Regions from separate parts of the Nitratireductor sp. L15S-10 genome, predicted to be linked through region 1. Evidence: predicted binding sites of a transcription regulator. Region 1 holds the regulator's gene; the other holds the start of a gene.
The links. The regulator PhoB, encoded in region 1, activates phosphate uptake and scavenging genes when phosphate is short. The targets are predictions, from matches to a motif close to TGTCATNNANCTGTCAT.
Positions count from the first base shown of each region.

Region 2: a site for PhoB is predicted at 2,453-2,469, ahead of P2W41_RS01980 (DUF2794 domain-containing protein). Genes of this name have one in related genera too.

Region 1 is NZ_CP120674.1:683,668-687,877, reverse strand. It holds gene P2W41_RS03330 (sigma-70 family RNA polymerase sigma factor) at 1-89, opposite strand, end outside; gene P2W41_RS03325 (NepR family anti-sigma factor) at 95-301, opposite strand; gene P2W41_RS03320 (response regulator) at 505-1,299, shown strand; gene P2W41_RS03315 (DUF1328 domain-containing protein) at 1,430-1,597, shown strand; gene P2W41_RS03310 (hypothetical protein) at 1,688-2,014, shown strand; gene phoB (phosphate regulon transcriptional regulator PhoB) at 2,101-2,787, opposite strand; gene phoU (phosphate signaling complex protein PhoU) at 2,825-3,535, opposite strand; gene pstB (phosphate ABC transporter ATP-binding protein PstB) at 3,558-4,210, opposite strand, start outside.
Region 2 is NZ_CP120674.1:404,884-409,093, reverse strand. It holds gene acnA (aconitate hydratase AcnA) at 1-1,027, shown strand, start outside; gene P2W41_RS01985 (DUF1223 domain-containing protein) at 1,201-1,965, shown strand; gene P2W41_RS01980 (DUF2794 domain-containing protein) at 2,482-2,865, shown strand; gene P2W41_RS01975 (GNAT family N-acetyltransferase) at 2,872-3,444, opposite strand; gene P2W41_RS01970 (Bax inhibitor-1/YccA family protein) at 3,531-4,210, opposite strand, start outside.

The sequences.
Region 1 (4,210 bases):
TCGGCGTTCTTTGAAAGTGAGACCGCAAACGCGCGCAGGCTAGGTACGGTGGCCAGAAGATCGTCACGAAAGCCAGGATATACACTCATCGATATCAATCCTTGTTCCCGGCGGTCTTGGCACTGCTCTTCTGTTCCAGCTGGTTGAGAAGATCGCTGAACCGGTCCGGAATGTCTTCCGTTATCAAATCATCGTAATACTGCCTGAGCTTGCGCCCGATCTCGGAGTTTGCGCCAAGAGGATCGCTATCCTTTCCGCGCTTGTCCGGGCCCCGATGGGTGTTGGGTTTGCCGTAATTCATGCCCTGTCTTCGTCCATATAGTCTGTCTCCCAATGAAGCGGGCGCAATTGAATTGGCCCGCGCCACCACTCTTCCATAGCAGGCAAAACGCCGCCGAGCAGAAAACGTTCCCTCCTTATGGAACATTTTCCCGCAACACGCGTTTTCACCATCATAAATATGCATTGTTCCCATTGCCACATTACGAGGGAGACCTGAAATCCATGACTTTGTCAGCGCGTATCGCACCGCATCTTCCATATCTGCGGCGCTTTTCCAGAGCCGTGTCTGGCTCGCAAACGAGCGGTGACGCCCTGGTGGCCGCGGCGCTTGAAGCGCTGATCGCCGACACAAGCATTTTCCCCGAAGCATCAACGGACAAGATCGCGCTTTTCAGGCTTTTCACATCGCTTTTCGAAACGCTCGATGTGCCGATCCCCGAAAGTGCACCGACGTCCGCATGGGAACAACGCGCTTCCAGAAATCTGTCGTCGCTCGCCCCCCGCCCACGACAGGCGTTCCTTCTGGTGGCCGTCGAGAACTTCCGACCGGAAGAAGCGGCGGAAATTCTGGAAACCGATATGAACGGCATCAACGCGATGTTGCACGAGGCCAGCGAGGAGATATCCCGCCAGGTGGCCACCGACATCCTGATTATCGAGGACGAGCCGCTGATTGCCATGGATATCGAGGAGATGGTTGAAAGTCTCGGTCATCGCGTCGTCGGCAATGCCCGCACCCACAAGCAAGCCGTCGAGATGTTTGCAAAAACGCAGCCGAAAATGGTCCTCGCAGACATCCAGCTTGCAGACGGGAGTTCGGGCCTTGACGCAGTGAACGAGATTCTCGAAGGGGCCACCGTCCCCGTGATCTTCATCACCGCCTTCCCGGAACGATTGCTGACAGGTGAGCGCCCTGAGCCGACCTTCCTCGTCACGAAACCGTTCAGCCCGGAAATGGTCAAGGCGCTAATCAGCCAGGCGCTTTTCTTCGACCACCAGGCTCGCGCGGCCGCCTGAGGCATCAGAAGCACCGGCTTCATGAGAAAGGCCGCCTTCGGGCGGCCTTTTTTGTTTGCCGGTTTTCTTTCTCCGGGAACCAATCATCGTGGATGGACGTTTAACAGCCATAACTAAACGGAGAGACAGAATGCTTTACTGGGCACTTATATTCCTCGTCGTCGCACTCATCGCCGGCGCCCTTGGTTTTGGCGGTATTGCAGGCGCTTCCGCGGGGATCGCACAGATCCTGTTCTACATCTTTCTCGCCCTTCTCGCGATTTCCCTGATAATGGGGCTGCTGAGAGGGCGTGGTTAAACAAGTACGAAAGACGTAAACGAATGCGGCATCCGACGATGCGGACCATCCATGGCTTCCGCGTCGGGCAGACAGTGAAAGGAGAACGCCATGGAACATATCGCTGCGCTTCTTCTGGTTGTCGGCTGCTCCGGCAACATGGCTGAATGCCGCGAACTTCCCGCCCCCGCTCCGGTCTATGAAACGTTCGAGGAGTGCGAGGCGGAGAAGCCCATCTCCATGCGTGAGCTTGAAGGCGAGGCCCCGCGGGTGATGGCAACGTGCGTCTTTGTCGATCCAGCGCTCGTCTATGATGACGCGGTGCTGGAATGGGACATCACCAAAGACGGAAAGCTGACAGCCTCGCTGGAGCCGGCCACAAGCTTCGCCGTTGCTCAGAACCAGCATGCTCGCCAGAAGAATACCTTCACCGAGTAATCACACTACGGCTTGAACAAATAACCCCGGCATTTGCGCCGGGGTTATTTCCAGGATTTTCGACAGGAAGTCGAGATAAGCGGAAGTCACGCCTCTCGAATGGCGTAGCCAGCTCCGCGAATGGTGCGAATCACATCGGGGAGCCGCCCCTGATTCACGGCTTTGCGCAATCGGCCCACATGAACGTCGACAGTACGCTCGTCGATGTAGATCGTCTCCCCCCAGACATTGTCGAGCAACTGGCTGCGCGAGAAGACACGGCCGGGATGCTGCATCATGAATTCGAGAAGTCGAAATTCGGTCGGGCCCAGCCGGATTTCATTCTTGCGCCGATAGACGCGATGCGATTCCCGATCGAGCACGATATCGCCTACAGAGAGAACCGTTGAGAGAACCTCAGGTTTGGCTCTGCGCAAAAGGGCGCGCACACGCGCCACGAACTCCGGCGTCGAAAATGGCTTGACCAGATAGTCGTCGGCACCGGTGGAAAGCCCCCGAACGCGGTCGCTTTCCTCGCCGCGCGCTGTGAGCATGATGATGGGAAGTCGTTCGGTTTCAGGCCGCATGCGCAGCCGGCGGCACAGTTCGATGCCTGATACAGCCGGAACCATCCAGTCCAGCACTAGCAGGTCCGGGACATTTTCCTGCAACCGCACTTCAGCTTCATCGCCGCGTGAGATCATCTCGACCTGATAACCCTCGGCTTCCAGATTGTATTTCAGCAGGACGCAAAGCGGTTCGTCGTCTTCAACGACCATGACCTTGGGGGCAATCATGGAAGGCATTCTCCTAAAGTATTGCTACGGCCGATCAGGCATCCGCATCGACCGTCATCTGTGTTTCATCAAGCTTCGGCCGCTGGACCGGAAGCTGTTCCCCCGTCACCACATAATAGGCATTCTCGGCGATATTCGTCACGTGATCGCCGATGCGTTCCAGATTCTTCGCGCAGAAGAGAAGATGCGTACAGGATGTAATGTTGCGCGGATCTTCCATCATATAGGTGAGCAATTCCCGGAACACCGACGTGTACTGAATGTCGATTTTCTCATCGTCGTCACGCAACTGGATCAATGCTTCGGGCTCGCGCTTCACATAGTGCTCGACCACAGCGTTGACCTGTTGCAGCACCAGGCCCGCCATAGCATCTATGGAATGAGCAAGTGTGCGCGGCGTCGCGCTCTGGCCGACCGCACTGACACGCTTGGCGATATTCTTCGCAAGGTCGCCGATACGCTCCAGATCGGCGGCCATGCGAATGGCACCGACAACGCTGCGCAGATCCTGTGCCATTGGCTGGCGCTTGGCGATCAGCGTGATGGCGCGCTCGTCGAGGTCGCGCTGCTTGGCGTCCATGATCGTGTCATCGGAGATGACGCGCTGCGCCAGTGCGGTATCGGAATGAAGAAGGGCACTGGTGGAGGCGCGGGTCATCGCACCGGAGAGATCGCCCATGTCGCGAATGAGGCGGTCGATCTCACCGAGTTCCTCATCGAAGGAGCTGACTGTGTGCTCGCCCATGATCTGGTTCCTTATCTGTGCGTCAGCCGAAGCGACCAGTGATGTAATCCTGAGTGCGCTTGTCATCCGGATTGGTGAACATCTTGTCCGTCGGCCCCTCCTCGACAAGGTTGCCCAGATGGAACATGGCCGTGCGTTGCGAGACGCGCGCCGCCTGCTGCATCGAGTGCGTCACGATGACGATCGTGTAGTTCTCGCGCAATTCGTCGATCAGCTCTTCCACCTTCGCGGTGGCGATGGGGTCGAGCGCCGAACACGGTTCGTCCATGAGGATGACTTCCGGCGACACCGCAATGGCGCGCGCGATGCACAAACGCTGCTGCTGGCCGCCGGAGAGGCCCGTGCCGGGTTCATGCAGGCGATCTTTCACCTCGTTGAAAAGCCCCGCCTTCTGCAGGCTGGATTCGACCACTTCATCCAGCGCGCTCTTTGAGGAGACCAGACCGTGGATACGCGGCCCGTAGGCGATGTTCTCGTAGATCGACTTCGGGAACGGGTTGGGCTTCTGAAAGACCATTCCCACGCGGGCGCGCAGCTCAACCACGTCGACCTTCGGGTCGTAGATGTCCTGCCCGTCAAGCGTGATCTCGCCTTCCACCCGACAGATGTCGATCGTGTCGTTCATACGGTTGAGGCAGCGCAGGAAGGTGGACTTGCCACAGCCTGAAGGACCGA
Region 2 (4,210 bases), 280 kb from region 1:
CGTCGTCGCCTACGCGCTCGCCGGTTCGGTGACCAAGGACCTGACCAAGGAACCAATCGGTCAGGACAAGGACGGCAACGACGTCTATCTGAAGGACATCTGGCCCTCCAATCAGGAGATTCAGGAGTTCATCCAGAAGAACGTCACCCGCGATCTTTTCGAGAAGAAGTATGCCGAGGTCTTCACCGGCGACGAGAACTGGCAGGCCGTACAGGTGCCGGAAGGCGAGACCTATGCATGGGACGACAAGTCGACCTATGTGCAGAACCCACCCTACTTTGTCGGCATGAAGAAGACGACCGGCGATGTGAGTGACATCAAGAATGCGCGCATCCTCGGCCTGTTCGGCGACAAGATCACCACCGATCACATTTCGCCCGCCGGTTCCATCAAGGCACAGTCGCCAGCCGGCAAGTACCTGATGGACAATGGCGTGGGCGTGGCCGACTTCAACCAGTACGGCACGCGCCGCGGCAACCATGAGGTGATGATGCGAGGCACGTTCGCCAACATCCGCATCCGCAACCACATGCTGGGCGAAAACGGTACCGAAGGCGGCTACACGATCCACTATCCCTCCAAGGAGGAGATGTCGATCTACGACGCAGCCATGGAATACCGCAAGGAAGGCGTGCCGCTCGTGGTCTTTGCCGGCGGCGAATACGGCAATGGCTCCTCGCGTGACTGGGCTGCCAAGGGCACCAACCTGCTCGGTGTCCGCGCCGTCATCTCCGAAAGCTACGAGCGCATCCACCGCTCCAATCTGGTTGGCATGGGCGTCATTCCCTTCGTCTTTGCCGACGAAGGAACGAGCTGGTCAAGCCTCGGCCTGAAGGGCGATGAGACCGTCACCATCGACGGGCTGGAGACCATCAAGCCGCGCGCCACGGTGAACGCGAAGATCACCTTTGCCGACGGTTCGGTCAAAGAGGTTCCGCTTCTGTGCCGTATCGATACGCTGGATGAGCTTGAATACTTCAAGAATGGCGGCATCCTGCAATATGTGCTGCGCGACCTGGCCGCCTGACGGGGCCACGCAGACGCGATGATCAGACCGCCGGCGGAAACGCCGGCGGTTTTTTTTCGCCTGAAGACGCTCCGCCAATCGGCTCACCGGAACGTGACTTCTTGTTGAGGCTCGCTCGCTCCTATAGTTCTGAAACAAAGCAATGTTCGCTTCAATTTCCACACGGAGAGCGCATGTTCCGGCTCTGGACACCAGGCCATTTCACGGCACTGGCTTTAGGCTTACTCGCCGCCATTGGCCCAGCGGAGGCGGAGAACACGGGTCGCCCGATCGGTGTTGTAGAACTCTTTACGAGCCAGGGGTGCAACTCCTGCCCTCCAGCGGACGCGGTTCTCGATGAGCTCGCCTCCCGTAAAGATGTCGTCGCACTCGCCTATCACGTCGACTACTGGGACTATTTAGGCTGGCGCGACGCACTCGCACGCCCCGCCAATTCTGAACGGCAACGAAAGTATGCCGGCACCCTTCAGAAGAGTTCGGTTTACACCCCTCAGGCTATTGTCAACGGCCACCGTGATATGAATGGCGCCAATCGAGCCGAGGTCATGTCGACGCTTGAAGCGCTGGCAGGAACGGCAGCTGGGCTCCAGGTGGATCTGTCTCTGGAAGACACGGGTGACAGCATCATTGTCAGCGTTGGCTCATTGCCTGAAGGCCTTGAGGACAAAGACATCAGCGCACATCTGGTCTTTGTGGATTATACACCAAAAAGCACCGTGGAGATCCGAGCCGGCGAAAATCGCGGGCGCACAATCCAGTATCGCAACGCGGTCAACCGCATTCAGACCATCGGCATGTGGGACGGCACCGCCAGGAAATTCGAAATGCCCAGGTCGGAGCTGATCCAGAAGGGCAATGGCTGCGCACTGCTGCTCCAGCGTGTCGATGGAAGTGGCTTGCCCGGCGCAATACTTGGCGCCATTGCACTCGACCCATAACACCCGCCAAAGGTTCACCGATGAAAGGCTGGTCCCAAAAGAAAAACCGGTGCTGACTCATTCAGCACCGGCTGTATTCCTTTGGGACCGTTGCCTTGCTCGGGCGTCCGAGAGTTGGTTCGATCCGGTCATGACCCCGAGGGCGGGGGGGCTTGGGGTTTTCGGGATCCGTGTCCGGACCGAACCGTCTCAGGCAACGTTCGGATCGTTGCGGCACAATGGGGCGTGAGCTTGAACAAAATGCGGCAAGAAAAAGGCACGCCATCACCAATTCCGACAAACGGTCCCGATTTGTGACTACCGGCTAAGAGATGAGGCTTGCAGAGCACGTATTCATACGTCGGCAAAAGATGTGGACGGATATAACCACTCCGATACCCCGGTCATCAAGAAGGATGACGCACGCCCGCAGGCCCCGTCGCGCCGCCCATCACGGGTCTCGGCAATGTGGGCTTGCAATTCCGTCTATGGCGGGCGAATCTTCCCTTGTCACCAAATCGTCATGAGGTATCGCCAATGACCGATTACGGCAGCGCCAGGGAGGATAGGGAAGGGTCCGGGATACTGATCCCGCTGCACGAGGCACGCAGGGCACGTTCCGACCTCCCCGTAACCTTCGAGCGGCGCGAATTGGATCAAATTCTGCGCATCTATGGCCGCATGGTCGCCGCGGGTGAATGGCGTGATTATGCCATTGATCATCTCAGGGACCGGGCCATCTTCTCCGTCTTCAGGCGAACCAGCGAGGTCCCGCTGTTTCAGATTGTCAAAGACCCCAAACTGACACGGAAGCAGGGTGCCTACAGCGTCATCGCTGCCACCGGCGCGATCCTGAAGCGCGGGCATGAACTGGCCCGTGTCCTGGCGGTGTTCGACAAAAAGCTGAAACTCGTTACCTAGACGAAGTCAGCGGACGGTCTCACCGCGAAACAGCCGCTCGGGAACAGACTGGGGATCAGGTGGCGCACCGTCCCCTTCGTTGAGGGCCAGTTGCATGAAGACCGTGTCGAGCCAGCGGCCGTGTTTGAAACCGCTGCCACGAAGAACGCCGGCATCGCGGAAACCCGCGGCCCGATGCAGCTTCACCGAAGCGCTTTCTTCCGAACCATCCCCGATAACCGCAACGATCTGGCGAAATCCGCGTTGCTCGCACGCTGCAATCAGCGTCTGGAGCAAACGCCGCCCAATGCCACGCCCCTGTGCCTCCGGTGCCAGGTAAACCGAATCCTCGACCATGAACCGATAGGCCCGCCGCGGGCGAAACGGCCCTGCATATGCGTATCCGAGAACGCCACTTCCATCTTCCGCAAGGATATAGGGATAGCCGCTGCGAATGAGCGCCTCCATGCGCTCAAGCATTTCTGCCTCGCCTGGCGGTTCGAGCTCATAACTTGCCGTTCCCTCGGTCACGGCTTGCGCGTAGATGCGGGCAATGGCTGAGACGTCGTGCGGGCTTGCGGGGCGAATGGCGGGTTTCATGAAAGCTCGAAGATCGTTCTGGAATGACGCAAAAAGGGCGGCCCGAAAGCCGCCCTTTCATAGCACTGTTTCAGGCCCCGTGCGCACTACTCGCGATTGCCGAGGAACTGCAGCAGGAACATGAACAGGTTGATGAAGTCGAGATAGAGACGCAGCGCACCCATGATCGCCTTGCGACCGGAAACGGTGGCGTCGTCACCCTCGTAATACATCTCCTTGATCTGCTGGGTGTCGTAGGCTGTGAGGCCCGCAAACACCAGAACGCCGATCACCGAAATGGCGAACTGCAGCGCCGAAGAGCCGAGGAAGATGTTCACGATCGAGGCAATGATGATGCCGATCAGACCCATGAACAGGAACGACCCCATGCCCGAAAGGTCACGCCTGGTCGTATAACCCCAGAGCGACAGTGCGCCGAACGAAGCGGCGGTGATGAAGAAGGTGCGGACAATGCTCTCGCCGGTGAACACCAGGAAGATCGTCGACAGGGAGAGACCCACCAGGGCTGAATAGACCCAGAAGGTCGTCTGCGCAGCTCCGACGCTCATGTTCTGAATGCGGAAGCTCAGGAAGAACACCAGCGCAAGCGGTGCGAGAATGACAACCCAGCGGAAGGCGCTGGCATAGATGAGCTGGCCGAAAGCCGTCAGTTGGCCGTCGGCAATGGCAAGGTTGAATGCGCCAAAGGCTGCAAGGCCGGTGATTGCCAGGCCGAGCGCCATAAGGTTATAGACGCGAATCATGTAGGCGCGCAGGCCCTCGTCGA